Regions from separate parts of the Synechococcus sp. UW86 genome, predicted to be linked through region 2. Evidence: predicted binding sites of a transcription regulator. Region 2 holds the regulator's gene; the other holds the start of a gene.
The links. Region 2 encodes HrcA, which represses chaperone genes, less so after heat shock. Its sites were predicted from a motif close to TTAGCACTCNNNNNNNNNGAGTGCTAA; they were not measured.
Positions count from the first base shown of each region.

Region 1: groES (co-chaperone GroES) is a predicted target of HrcA. The motif match lies at 3,487-3,513, and genes of this name have one in related genera.

Region 1 is NZ_UCNU01000015.1:125,536-132,797, reverse strand. It holds gene DXY04_RS07990 (HAD-IA family hydrolase) at 1-605, opposite strand, end outside; gene DXY04_RS07985 (30S ribosomal protein PSRP-3) at 708-1,223, shown strand; gene atpC (ATP synthase F1 subunit epsilon) at 1,393-1,803, opposite strand; gene atpD (F0F1 ATP synthase subunit beta) at 1,878-3,341, opposite strand; gene groES (co-chaperone GroES) at 3,566-3,877, shown strand; gene groL (chaperonin GroEL) at 3,955-5,589, shown strand; gene DXY04_RS07960 (hypothetical protein) at 5,745-6,164, shown strand; gene secG (preprotein translocase subunit SecG) at 6,442-6,672, opposite strand; gene gpmI (2,3-bisphosphoglycerate-independent phosphoglycerate mutase) at 6,672-7,262, opposite strand, start outside.
Region 2 is NZ_UCNU01000009.1:35,071-42,332, reverse strand. It holds gene purE (5-(carboxyamino)imidazole ribonucleotide mutase) at 1-162, shown strand, start outside; gene DXY04_RS02650 (oxidoreductase) at 265-762, shown strand; gene DXY04_RS02645 (AI-2E family transporter) at 784-1,869, shown strand; gene cysC (adenylyl-sulfate kinase) at 1,829-2,473, opposite strand; gene DXY04_RS02635 (translation initiation factor) at 2,505-2,831, opposite strand; gene trpB (tryptophan synthase subunit beta) at 2,931-4,187, shown strand; gene DXY04_RS02625 (heat-inducible transcriptional repressor HrcA) at 4,198-5,172, opposite strand; gene DXY04_RS02620 (rhodanese-like domain-containing protein) at 5,172-5,528, opposite strand; gene DXY04_RS02615 (DUF3352 domain-containing protein) at 5,582-7,162, shown strand; gene sixA (phosphohistidine phosphatase SixA) at 7,140-7,262, shown strand, end outside.

The DNA.
Region 1 (7,262 bases), on a different contig from region 2:
TGCAGGTGAGGCGGTGCCACCGCCAGGCTTACGAATCGTTGTTCCGGCCAGCGTTCCCGGGCCTGGATCACGGTGTGCACATCGGCCACGGTGTCGCCGAGATAGGCCACCTGAACTCCCTCGGCACTGGCCCCCAGTGCTTTGGCCAGGCGGATCAAGCCTGTGGGGTCCGGTTTGTCGGGGGCATCTCCCATCGCGATCAGGGGCGGGTCCTGGAGCCCCAGGCGCTGCTGAAGCACGAAGCGGGCTGAGGGTGGTTCCGCTCCACTCACAAATCCCCAGCGCAACTTGCGCTTCGACAGCGTGGCGAAAAAGCTGGCGTCCACCAGAAGAGGCTCATCACCGATGAAGCCCGTCCATTGGCTGGGGTCTCCGTCCGGATCTCCGCCGAAGTAGAAGCCGCTGAACACATCGATCAGCGCGGCGCGATCCGGCAGCTCAGCACCATGGCGCCGCAGCAGTTCAAGGCTGGCGTCCCAGTCGTTGTTCCAGGCTCCTTCAGCCTTCAACGCATCGATGACATCAGCGCCGGGCTGCCAACCGCAGTAGTGCTGCACAGTGCATTGAAGGGCCCGCCGATAGCTGCCCGCGACATCGCGGATCACACCATCGATGTCGAACAGCAGGATGGTTGGGGATCCCAGAACGTCTCATGGGGAGCGGCTGGTAGGTTAGTTGTTTGTACTTCTGTCTTGAGCGCTGACACCATGACGGTCACCGAAGGCGCTGCCCCTACCGACCAGGAGGTCGCGACTCCGTCCGCCGACGCGGCTGAAGGCGCCACCCAGGCAGCTGAAACCACTGAAAAGCCTGCAGCCAGCGAAGCTGAAGGCCGTCCTGTGCTGAAGGGCGCCGCCGCGGCTCTGGCCACGGCCACCATCGATGCTGATGGTGTTCCTTCCGGTTACACCCCCAAGGCCGATGAGGGCCGCTTCCTGCTGAAGATCCTCTGGCTTCCCGACAACGTGGCCCTTGCAGTTGATCAAATCGTTGGCGGTGGCCCCAGCCCCCTCACCTCCTACTTCTTCTGGCCCCGTGAGGATGCCTGGGAAAGCCTCAAGACCGAGCTGGAAGGCAAGAGCTGGATCACCGACAACGAGCGGGTTGAAGTGCTCAACCAGGCCACTGAGGTGATCAACTATTGGCAGGAAGAGGGCAAAGGCAAGAGCCTCGACGAGGCCAAGTCCAAGTTCCCCGACGTCACCTTCTGCGGTACCGCCTGATTCCGCTTTTCAATTTGATGATGCAAACCTGCCTTCGGGCAGGTTTTTTTATGCCTTCCAGTGGCTTGGTTGGTGTTGGGATGATGAACGGACAAACCACACCACGAAAAAGGCCAGGGGCGGTAACCCCTGGCCTTTGGCGACGTCATCCTTGAAACAGGGGGATGAATCAGTCGGCGGTTTTGCTGGCCTGAAGGCGAGCGCGGGCTTCATTCAGCTGTTGCTGCGCCTTGAGTTTTTCCGGCGAAGCGGGTTGGCCTTCCATGCCAGCCACCACGGTGGAGGCCTTCTGGAAAGCGGCTTCGGCGGTGGCGGAATCGATGGAGCTGCCAAGTTCGGCCTTGTTCACCAAAACGGTGACTTCATCAGCATCCACTTCGGCGAAACCACCCATCAGAGCGATGGAGTTCCATGCACCGTTGGCACGCACCCGCAGCACACCGATGTCGATGGCGGTGAGCAGGGAGATGTGGCCGGGCAGGATGCCGAGTTGACCGGTGGTACTGGGCAGGATCACCTCGTCGGCGCTGCCATCAAAGACGTTCTGGTCTGTTGCCAGCACGCGGAGGGTGAGGGACATGAACCTTGGTTCGAAAAGAGAACGGACTGTCGAGAAACACGTGATCGGGGGTGTGATTCACACCCCCACAGGGATCACTTGGTTTCGGCGGCGATCTTCTCGGCCTTGGCTTTCACTTCCTCGATGTTGCCCACCAGGTAGAAGGCGGCTTCGGGGAGGCTGTCCAGCTCACCGGAAAGGATCTGGTTGAAACCAGCGATGGTCTCCTCCAGCTTCACGTACTTGCCGGGCATGCCGGTGAAGATTTCAGCCACGAAGAAAGGCTGGGAGAGGAACTTCTCCACCTTGCGGGCACGGTCCACGGTGCGACGGTCGTCTTCCGACAGTTCGTCGAGACCAAGAATCGCGATGATGTCCTGCAGTTCCTTGTAGCGCTGCAGGGTGGACTGCACGGCGCGGGCGGTGCGGTAGTGCTCGTCACCCACCACAGCTGGCTGGAGCATGGTGCTGGTGGAATCCAGAGGATCCACAGCGGGGTAGATGCCCTTGGAAGCCAGGGCACGGTTCAGCACCGTGGTGGCGTCGAGGTGGGCAAAGGTGGTGGCCGGTGCGGGGTCGGTCAGGTCGTCAGCAGGCACGTAAACGGCCTGGATCGAGGTGATCGAACCTTCAACGGTGGATGCAACACGCTCCTGCAGGGCACCCACGTCGGTGCCCAGGGTGGGCTGGTAACCCACAGCGGAAGGCATGCGACCCAGCAGTGCGGACACCTCGGAGCCGGCCTGCACGAAGCGGAAGATGTTGTCCACGAACAGCAGCACGTCCTGCTTGTTCACGTCGCGGAAGTGCTCAGCCATGGTCAGAGCGGAGAGGCCCACGCGCATCCGGGCGCCGGGGGGCTCGTTCATCTGGCCGTAGCAGAGGGCGACCTTCGACTTGGAGAGGTCGTCGGCGTTGATCACGCCAGATTCCTTGAATTCCTCGTAGAGGTCGTTGCCCTCACGGGTGCGCTCACCCACACCACCGAACACAGACACACCGCCGTGCTCCTTGGCGATGTTGTTGATCAGCTCCTGAATCAGCACGGTCTTGCCCACGCCGGCGCCGCCGAACAGGCCGACCTTGCCGCCCTGGCGATAGGGAGCCAGGAGATCGATCACCTTGATGCCGGTCTCGAACACCTTGGGCTTGGTCTCAAGCTCGGTGATGTTGGGGGCATCCCGGTGGATGGGAGCGGTGGCCGTGGTGTTGACGGGGCCCTGCTCGTCGACGGGCTCGCCCAGCACGTTGAAGATGCGGCCGAGGGTGCCTTCACCAACGGGCACGGAGATCGGTGCACCGGTGTCAACGGCTTCCATGCCGCGCACCAGACCGTCGGTGCCACTCATGGCAACGGCACGAACTCGGTGATCACCCAAAAGCTGTTGAACCTCAGCGGTCAGAGCGACGTCGTCACCTGCGGGGTTTTTCCCCTCGATGCGCAGGGCGTTATAGATCTTGGGCAGTTTCCCGGCGGGAAATTCAACGTCCAGAACCGGGCCGATCACCTGACGGATCACACCCTTGGTGCCAGCAGATGCAGGAGCAGAAGCGACCATAGGAAGGAGAGTTGCGGGAACAGGCGCTGCGCGCTCGGACCCATTCAGAGCGGCGCAACCATACCACCGCTGTGGTTGCACCCCCCCACGGTTCGGTCACCCGCACAGCTTGGGGTATGGCCCGGGGGGTGGTCGCTTGCATACGTTGGCACTCATCGGCATCGAGTGCCAACTCGCGTCGATGCGTGGCGCATTGCGCCCTGTCCCTGCTCCTGCAAGTACCCATGGCTGCTGTTTCTCTCAGCGTCTCGACCGTTAAACCCCTCGGCGACCGCGTGTTCGTCAAGGTCTCTGAATCCGAAGAGAAGACTGCCGGCGGCATCCTTCTGCCTGACACCGCCAAAGAAAAGCCCCAGGTGGGTGAGGTGGTTCAGGTGGGCCCCGGCAAGCGCAACGACGACGGCAGCCGTCAGGCTCCCGAAGTTGGTGTGGGCGACAAGGTCCTCTACAGCAAGTACGCCGGCACCGACATCAAGCTCGGCAGCGATGAATACGTGCTGCTGTCCGAGAAGGACATCCTGGCTGTCGTCAACTGAGATCAGCCCCGCTGCATTGCGGCTTGAGTCTCAACTCAGCCTCCCTTAACCATCCTCTTCATTAGGAACCGCCTTCCATGGCAAAGCGCATCATCTACAACGAGAACGCCCGTCGCGCTCTCGAAAAAGGCATCGACATCCTCTGCGAAGCCGTTGCCGTGACCCTGGGTCCCAAGGGCCGCAACGTGGTGCTCGAGAAGAAGTTCGGTGCACCCCAGATCATCAATGACGGTGTCACCATCGCCAAGGAGATCGAGCTCGAAGACCACATCGAGAACACCGGTGTTGCTCTGATCCGTCAGGCCGCCTCCAAAACCAACGACGCCGCAGGTGACGGCACCACCACTGCCACCGTTCTGGCCCACGCCATGGTCAAGGCGGGTCTGCGCAACGTGGCTGCCGGTGCCAACGCCATCACCCTGAAGAAGGGCATCGACAAGGCTTCCGATTTCCTGGTCAGCAAGATCAAGGAAATGGCCAAGCCCATCGCTGACAGCAATGCCATCGCTCAGGTCGGCACCATCTCCGCCGGCAACGATGAAGAAGTCGGCAAGATGATTGCCGACGCCATGGACAAGGTTGGCAAGGAAGGTGTGATTTCCCTCGAAGAGGGCAAGTCCATGGAGACCGAACTCGAGGTCACCGAGGGCATGCGCTTCGATAAGGGCTACATCTCCCCTTATTTCGCCACCGACACCGAGCGGATGGAAGCCGTCCTCGACGAGCCCTACATCCTTCTCACCGACAAGAAGATCGGTCTGGTGCAGGATCTGGTGCCCGTGCTGGAGCAAATCGCCCGCACTGGCAAGCCTCTGCTGATCATTGCTGAGGACATCGAGAAGGAAGCCCTGGCCACTCTGGTGGTGAACCGTCTGCGCGGTGTGCTGAACGTGGCCGCTGTGAAGGCTCCTGGTTTTGGTGATCGCCGCAAGGCCATGTTGGAAGACATGGCTGTGCTGACCAACGGTCAGCTGATCACTGAAGATGCCGGTCTCAAGCTGGAGAACGCCAAGCTCGAGATGCTGGGCACCGCCCGTCGCATCACCATCAACAAGGACACCACCACCATCGTTGCCGAGGGCAACGAGGCGGCTGTCGGCGCCCGCTGCGAACAGATCAAGAAGCAGATGGACGAGACCGACTCCACCTATGACAAGGAGAAGCTGCAGGAACGCCTGGCCAAGCTGGCCGGTGGCGTGGCTGTGGTGAAGGTGGGTGCAGCCACCGAAACCGAGATGAAGGACAAGAAACTCCGTCTCGAGGACGCCATCAACGCCACCAAGGCGGCTGTTGAGGAAGGCATCGTTCCTGGCGGTGGCACCACCCTGGCTCACCTGGCTCCGGCCCTGGAGCAGTGGGCAGCCTCCAGCCTGTCCGGTGAGGAACTGATCGGCGCCAACATCGTGGCTGCTGCTCTTACCGCTCCGCTGATGCGCATCGCTGAAAACGCAGGTGCCAACGGCGCTGTTGTGGCTGAGAACGTCAAGGCTCGCGCTGGTGCCGAAGGCTTCAACGCTGCCTCCGGCGAGTACGTCGACATGCTGGCTGCCGGCATCGTCGATCCCGCCAAGGTGACCCGCTCCGGTTTGCAAAATGCCGCATCCATCGCTGGCATGGTGCTCACCACCGAGTGCATCGTGGCTGATCTGCCTGAGAAGAAGGAAGCAGCTCCTGCCGGCGGCGGCATGGGTGGCGGCGACTTCGACTACTGATCGACCTTCGGGTGGTCGGGAGACCACCCGATCACCCCAACTCAAGTCATGCCAAGAGGTCCTGCGGGGCCTCTTTTTTATGTTCGGATGCTGTCTTGTAAGAACTAGTTTTTACAAGACATGTGGCGCCTGGGGGCCGGCGTTGGTTGCCGGTCATGAAGGATTCGGGGTGCGGAGAGGTACCGGCTAACGTCTTGCTGTGTATCGATGTGTCGGGACAAATGCCCCAGCGCCCCGGAGCTTTCGCCGCCCAGTTCGCTCCAGAGACGCTGCAGCGTTTCAAAGCCCTTTGCCGACAACAAGACAAGGCTTACTCCAAGGTGTTGGAGCGTCTTGCCTTGTTGTACGTCGAAACGGATGGAGGCATTCTTTCCCGGGCCAGCACGGCTTCTGCTCCCTCAAAAGGCGTGCAAAAAAGGCAAGTTCAGGTTGAATCTTTGCAAAACAAGTTGTTGGAGGATTTGTTGAAGCGGGTTGAAATCCTTGAAAAGAAGGAAACAAAAACGTTGTACGAGCTTGATCGGGTCTACAAGGAAATTGCTTTTCTGAAATCAGGCTTGCAAAGCCCTGAGTAATGTTTCTGGAATCTGAAGTCTGACGGCTTAGGCTCAAGGCCGCTAGGGCTCTCATCCATTCAGGATGCCTGAAGAATCCTTGCTCTGTTGATCTTGCAATACCGCCTCAGTTGTGCCTCGGTTTTCTTGATTCGTGCTCTATGTGCTTTCTTGTGTAACTTCTGGTCGCAAAATTGATTGGAACAGATCTGCAAGTTGATGAGCAGCATTCCAGCCATCAGCCTGAAGCTGCCTTCAAAATATGTGTGCTGGAAATTGAGTTTGTGAGCTGGTTGGTTTAGTTCAACCAGCCAGCACTCAGGATCACAGCCAAGGACAAAAACAACGCCAGGCATGTCCATGTCAGACGGTTCAAAGTTGCTTCTGCGCTGCTGGCGCTGCTGAACATGGAGCTGCCGCTTGCCGCCAAGCCACCCATGCCATCACCTTTGGGGCTGTGCAGCAGCACCAAGACGATCAACAAAAGGCCGGTGCCGATCCAGCTCCAGGACAAAATTGAGGTGAGCATCAAACGGAAAGAGGGAGGCGAGCGGTCTTGGGGGTGGGGTCCATGTTGGACATGGGTGCAATCAGGCTTTGGCCAGTCATGGCCGCCGGTTGCGGAAGGTCAAGAATTTGCAGCAACGTCGGAGCGATATCGGCCAGCCCCCCGTTATCGCGCAACGTGATGGCGTTGCCATGGCCAGGCAGTTTGCGCCGTTCTCCTTCGATCAGAATCGCAGGCACAGGATTGGTGGTGTGGGCTGTCCAGGCTTGGCCATCCGGACCCTTCATCAATTCGGCATTGCCGTGATCAGCCGTGATCAGCATGGTTCCGCCTTGGCGTCCCACCGCATCCAACAACCGGCCAATGCAGGCATCCACGGTTTGGATGGCTTCCTTGGCGGCCTCCATCACACCGGTGTGCCCCACCATGTCGGGGTTGGCGTAGTTGATCACAATCAGCGAATAGTCCGCCTTCTCAATGGCAGAAATACAGCTGTCGGTGAGTTGCTCCGCCGACATCGCCGGTGAGAGGTCGTAGGTGGCGACCCTCGGCGATGGCACCAAGTGACGGTCTTCTCCCGCCAGTGGCTGTTCGATGCCACCGTTCATGAA
Region 2 (7,262 bases):
AATGCCGGCTTGCTGGCGGCGCAGATCCTCTCGGTGGGTGACGCTGGCTTGGCTCAGAAACTTGATGAGTACCGCAGCAGCCTCCACGATGCTGTGGTCGCCAAGGATACGCGCCTGGTTGATCTGGGCAGCACTGATTACCTCTCCCAGATGAATTCATGAGTGTTCCCGTTCGTTCCACCCTGCGATCCACGCTGCTTTGGGCGGTGCTGCCGGCGCTTGTTGTTTATGTGGTTGCGCTGGTTTGGAGTGGCGCTGAGGGATTTGGCCCAGTCCTGCAAGGCACCTTTGGGGGAAGGTTTCCTCTCCAGCGTGGGCTATCTGCTCTGGATGGCGGCGGCTGCCATTGCCCTGTTTGCGGCATCCACTCGGCAGATCCAAGGCTCCGTTCTGAACCGTCAATTCGCCTTCTGTGGTGGTGGCTTCTCGCTCTGGCTCTGCCTCGACGACATGTTCCTGGTGCATGACCGCTACCTCGGCCAGTTGTTTCTCTACATCACCTACGCCTTCTTCACCGGGATGCTGTTGTTCCGCTTCCGTGGCCCTCTGCGGCGTTTCGGTGGCGACACCTTTCTGGTTTCCGTAGTGCTGCTGGGCCTATCGGTTCTGACCGATGAACTCCAGTGGCTGTGGCCGAATTCCTACGAGACGGTGCAGATCTTTGAGGAGGGATTCAAGTTCCTTGGGATTGCCGCCTGGCTCAGTTTTTGGTGCCATTACGTCAGTTCCGCCTCCAGGCCGGCTTCCCTTGAGCAGCACTGATCGATTCGCGTCATCGTTTCGATGACGCCCTGGCCGGCCTGGTTGCGGCTTGGCCTTCTGCTGCCTGTTCTGGGCTTGAACGCCTTTGTGCTGAAGCGTTTGCTGGTGCAGTTCGCCCCATTCCCCGGGCTGTTCCTCACCGCGGCTTTGATCGCTTTTTTGTTGGACTTGCCCTGCCGCTGGCTAGCGCAACGGGGTCTTCCCCGCGCCTGGGCCATCGTCACCGTGGTTTTAGTGACCCTTGGGCTTCTGGTCTGGGCCGCTGTGGCCCTGGTGCCGCTCCTGATCGAACAGCTCAGCCAATTGCTCAGTGCCTCGCCGTCTCTGCTCACGGCGGCTGAGCAGTGGATCGATCGGGGTCAGCTCTGGGCGCTGGACCATGGCCTTCCGGCTGATTTCGCTGACCTCAGCAGTGATCTTGTGGCCCAGTTCAGCCGTCTGGCGACGCAGTTGAGCCAGCGTCTGTTGGGCCTGCTGGGGGCCACGGTAGGTACCACGATCAATGTGGTGATCGTGCTGGTCCTGGCGGTCTTCCTGCTGCTTGGGGCGGATCCGATCGTCGACGGTCTGGCCCGCTGGCTGCCCGACCGTTGGCGGGATCTGGTGCAGACGACCCTCGAGCGCACCTTTCGGGGCTATTTCGCCGGCCAGGTGGTGTTGGCGCTGATCCTCAGTGGTGGTCAGCTTCTGGTGTTCACCGCCCTGAAGATTCCCTACGGCGTTTTGTTCGCCGTGCTGATCGGCTTCACCACCCTGGTGCCCTATGCCAGTGCCGTGTCGATCGTCTCGGTGAGTGCGGTGCTGGCGGTTCAGGACCCCCGCACAGGTCTTGAGCTGCTCGCCGCGGCGATTGTGGTCGGTCAGATCGTGGATCAGGTGATCCAACCGCGGCTGATGGGCAGCATCGTGGGGTTGCAACCGGCCTGGTTGCTGATCGCCTTGCCCATCGGCGCCCGGGTGGGTGCGCTCTATGGCGTGGGGGATCTTCTGGGCCTGCTGTTGGCTGTGCCGGTGGCCAGTTGCATCAAAACCCTGGCGGATGCCGCCAGGGCTGGCGACGGCGACCTCAGGCGGCCGGAATCACACCACGCTCCTGGAGCGCTTTGATCACCAGCTCCACGGAGTCGGCCAGATCCTGCTTGCCGGTGTCGATCTTCAGTTCGGGCGTTTCCGGTGCTTCGTAGGGGCTGGAGATGCCAGTGAATTCCTTGATCTGCCCCGCCCGTGCCTTGGCGTAAAGGCCTTTGGGGTCGCGGGATTCGCAGACCTCGAGATCTGCGGCGCAGAACACCTCGAGGAAGTCGCCGTCCTCCACCAGGTCCCGGGCCTTGTCCCGGTCAGCGCGGAAGGGGGACACAAAGGCGGTCAGCACGATCACGCCCGCATCCAGGAACAGTTTGGCCACTTCACCGATGCGGCGGATGTTCTCCTCACGGTCGGCATCGGAGAAGCCCAGGTCTTTGCAGAGGCCGTGACGGATGTTGTCGCCATCCAGCACATAGGTGGCGAGTCCCCGCTCAAACAGGGCTGCGTTGACGGCATTGGCCAGGGTGCTCTTGCCGGAGCCGGAGAGTCCGGTGAACCAAAGAATGGCGCTGCGGTGACCACGCTGCTTTGAGCGCTCGTCGCGGCCCACGGAGGCCTCATGCCAGGCGATGTTGGTGGACGCACCTTTGTTGGTGAGCTCTCCGTAGGTGGGGCTGGCGGTCATGGCCACAGCAAGAAGTGGCGGCCATTCTCCCTTAGCCCCCAGCCCGTTTCGGCCGGTATCCCTCCTTGCTGAGCAGCTCGAGCGCCAGATCCACCTGATCTCCTTGCAGTTCGATCACGCCTTCCTTGGCGGTCCCGCCACTGCCGATGCGTGTTTTGAGCTTCTTCAGCAGCGCCTTGAAGCCCGCAGCATCCAGCTCCAGGCCCCGGATCACCGTCACGCTTTTGCCACCTTTGCCACCACGGGTGGGCTGCACCCGCACCATTTGCTGCGCCTTGGCTGTGGGCTCCGCCGCAGGGCCGCTCGGTCGCTGCAGGCTCCCGGCACTGCTGAATTCTTGCCAGCCTCCCTTCGGCATCCACCCGTCGCAACCGGCTTGCATTGTCGATGAGCGCCGATGCGGCGCCCCATGGCGTGACCGCCTGCTTACGCTGAGCCGACGCTCCGCCGTGGATCCGTGACCAGCACCCTGCCCAACGCCAGCACTCCGGATCCCTCCAGCCTGCAGCCAGCGGTGCGCCCCGGTGCCCACGGCCGCTTTGGACGATTCGGTGGCCAGTACGTGCCCGAGACCCTGATGCCGGCCTTGGCGGAACTGGAGCAAGCAGCGGCCCAGGCCTGGAACGATCCCGCTTTCACCACCGAGCTCAACCGTCTGCTCAAGAACTACGTCGGGCGGGCGACACCGTTGTATGAGGCCGAGCGTCTCACCGCCCACTACCGCCGCGCCGAGGGTGGCCCCCGCATCTGGCTCAAGCGTGAAGACCTGAACCACACCGGTGCCCACAAGATCAACAACGCCCTGGGGCAGGCCCTGCTGGCCCTGCGCATGGGCAAGAAGCGGATCATTGCCGAGACTGGTGCGGGGCAGCACGGCGTCGCCACGGCCACGGTCTGTGCCCGCTTTGGTCTGGAGTGCGTGATCTACATGGGCGCGGAAGACATGCGCCGTCAGGCCCTCAACGTCTTCCGCATGCGCCTGCTGGGCGCCACGGTTCAACCGGTGACGGCCGGCACCGCCACCCTCAAGGACGCCACCAGTGAGGCGATCCGCGACTGGGTGACCAACGTCGAGACCACCCACTACATCCTTGGATCCGTCGCTGGTCCGCACCCCTATCCGATGTTGGTGCGGGATTTCCATGCCGTGATCGGTGAGGAGTCCAAGCAGCAGTGTCAGGACGCCTTCGGCCGGCTGCCCGACGTGCTGATGGCCTGCGTTGGCGGTGGCTCCAATGCCATGGGCCTGTTCCATCCCTTCGTCGAATGCACAGATGTGCGGCTGATCGGTGTTGAGGCCGCCGGTGATGGTGTGGCCACCGGTCGCCACGCCGCGACGATCACCGAGGGTCGTGCCGGTGTGCTGCACGGCGCCATGAGCCTGCTGCTGCAGGACGGCGACGGTCAGGTGATGGAGGCTCACTCCATCAGTGCAGGTCTCGATTACCCCGGAGTGGGGCCGGAGCACAGCTATCTCCGGGAGATCGGACGTGCCGAGTACGCCGCAGTCACCGACCAACAGGCCCTCAATGCCCTGCGCCTGGTGAGTGAGCTTGAGGGCATCATTCCAGCCCTGGAAACCGCCCATGCCTTCGCCTGGCTTGAGCAGCTTTGCCCCACCCTGGCCGATGGCACCGAAGTGGTGATCAACTGTTCTGGCCGCGGCGACAAGGACGTCAACACCGTGGCGGAGAAGCTGGGGGATCAGCTCTAGGGAGCTGACCTCAGGCCAGCAGCAATTCCAGGTGGCGGGCCACCCGCTGTACGGCAGCCCGTGCCGTGGCGTATGCCATCCGCATCGGCCCCACCAGAGCCACATGGCCGAGCCCCTCGTTGCAGCGGTAGGGCGCCTGAACCACGGCACAGGCCTCCAGGGCTGGCTGCGGATGTTCCTCGCCGATCCACACCCGTGCGGATTTACCGCGGCTGATCAAGGTGGCGGGTTGGTCATCGATCAGTTCCAACAGCGGCCGAAGACTGGAGGTGCTTTCAAATTCCGGTTCGCTTACCAGCCTGGAAAGGCCATGCACCACCACCTGTGTGGAGTTGGCGGGGGTGGGCTGCTCAAGGGCGTTGCGCAGCACAGCACCGCTGCGTTGCAGCTGCCTTGGCAGTGCGTCCCAGTTCAGGTCGCCCTGCTCGAGCTGGGCCGATGCCCAGCGTTCCATCGCGGTGAGTTCGGCTTCAGCCCCGTGGGGCAGACGCAGGTTGAGGTGGCTGGCGCGGCCATTGGCTTCCACCAGCATCACCAGCAGTCGATCACCGCTGGGCACCAGACGGATCGTCTCCAGTTGCTGGTTCTCCTGCTGCGGTTGGGTGATCAGGCTCATCAGACCGGTGAAATCCGTCAGCCGACGAGCCAGATGCATCATCAGGTCGTCCAAACCGGCCCAACGAAGACTGAGGCCGGTGAGCTCCCGTTCCAGGTGTTGAACAGCGATGCCGGGTTCCGGCAGCAACGCGTCCACGTAGTGCCGGTATCCCATCGGACTGGGAACGCGTCCGGCGGAGGTGTGCGGTTGATGCAGCAGTCCTCGGCGCTCAAGCGCCCCCATGGCCGATCGAACGGTGGCGGAGCTGGCGGGAATGCCGAAGCGTTGCACCAGGGTGCGGCTGCCCACCGGCTCCATCGTGTCGACGTAGTGGTGCACCGTCGCCTGAAGCACCTGTTCTTGCCGCAGGGACAGGGGCTTGCTCATCAGTAGCGGGGAACGCTGGGATCCACCTGAAGGCTCCAGGCATCAATGCCTCCCTCAAGGTTCCACACCTCAAGGCCCCAGGGTTGGTCCAGCAGCCACAGGCCGAAGTGGTAGCTGCGCACGCCGGCATGGCAGACCACCACGACGGGTTGATCGGGGTTGAGGTCGGCCTGCAGTGTTCCAAGCCATGCATTGGATTGGCTCAGGGGGCGGTGCAGCACCGCACCTGGAAAGGCAGCGATCGCGAACTCAGCCTCCTCGCGCACATCCACCAGTTGCGGTGAAGGTCGCTCGCTTTGCAGCCATTGCTGCAGTTCAGAGGCTTGGATTGGTTGTGGTTGTTGGGATTGGCCCATGGCGCCATTCTGCGGTGATGGACAAAGATGAGGCGACCCGAGACCGCCGGCCCATGAAGGCCCGCCCCTTCCTCAGCGCTGCCGGCGCTGTGCTGTTGTCGCTGATTTTGCTGGCCGCTGGCCTGCTCTGGACCATGAACCGCCAGAGCCCCCTGCAGTTGGCGGAGCAGCCGTTGCATCTGCCTCGGGCGGCCCGGTTTGTGCCCCGGGATGCTGACTTGTCCCTCCATTGGTTGGCCGATCCAGGACGGCTGCCGGCCTATGCCCAGGCCGTTGCCCCTGCCTCCCAACGCCGCGATGCCCGTGATGGCGCCCGGCAGTGGCGCGAAGGCGTCTTTGCCTTGGCGGGCCTCCAGTTCGGTCTTGAGCTGGAGCCCTGGCTTGGCGAGGAGGTCAGTCTCACCCTCACCGATGGGGATTCCAACGCCGGTTGGGTGTTGGCTTTGACCAGTCGGGATGACGACGGCGCCCGGCGCTTTCTGCAACGGTTCTGGCAGACCCGCAGCCTGGCGGGTACCGACCTGCAGATCAGCAGTTACCGCGGCATCGGTGTGATCAGCGGCCAGGGGGCGTTGGTGGGGCATGACCCCCAACCCCTGGCCACGGCCTTGATTGACGACGATCTGCTGCTGGTGGCCTCAGGCCGGGGTGTGCTGGAGCAGGCCCTCGATGTCTCCCAGCTTCCGGATCAGCATCAGCTGGGCGATCAACGCCTGCAACGTCAGGTGGCTGAGCTCGGCGAAGGCGTGGCTCTGTTCACGGCATCTCCCCATGCCCTTGAGCATTGGCTGCAGCTTCCGCAGCTGGTGGCCCAACGGGACGACCTGAGCGGACTCGTGGCATCACTGCGTCCGGAGGGTTCAACCCTGGCGGTGGATGGGCGCCTCGGGTTCCGGCAAGCCCTTGGCACCGACCCCTGGCCTGGGCTCACGGATCTGACGGCGTCGGCGGGCGGCCATGCCCGCTGGCTGGCTCAGCTCCAGAGTCCGGCCCGTTTGTTGGATCCCAGCGAAAGCCATCCGCTGGCCCAATGGTTCGCTCCGTTGCTGAAGCAGCGCCTGGCGGACCAGCCGGCGGCCGATGCTGTTGTGGGGGCTGATGCTGGCCCTCTTCTCTGGCAGGAGCAACCCGAGGGCTGGCTGCTGGCCACCCGCCCGCAAAGCCCCGCCAGGGATGCGGTGGATGCACGTCTGCAGGAGCAGGGCCTGACCCGTTCTGAACTGGAGGGCGATGGCGAGGTGTTGAGCGTGTGGACGCGGCTGGTGCGCCAGCGGGGACGCCAGCCTGGGGTGGATGCCCAATTGGCCGTGGCTCAGGTTCGCTCGTCTGCGCTGAACTGGTGGGGCGAGTCCTTGATGGCTCTGGCGCAGCGCCAGAACGGGCGTGCCCTCCAGCCCCGCTTGAACCAATGGCAGGAACTCACAGCGTCCTCCCAACCGGCGCAGGCCCTCCTGCTGGCGGATGAGCCGGCCCGTGCGCTGTTGGGGCAATGGCGGCCCTGGGCCCTGCTGCAGGTGATGGCGGGGCGGCCGCTTCAGGATCAGGTCCGCGGCCTTGCGGTGGCCGTCGATGTTGATCGTCAGGAGCAAGGCAGTACCGAGATTCCGTTGCATGCCCGGCTCGAACTCGGCTGACCTGGTTCTGTTGCGGCATGGCATCGCCGAGCCCCGCCAGGCGGGCCAGGACCATCCGGATCGACCCCTGACCGCCGCTGGCCGTCAGCGAACCCAGCGG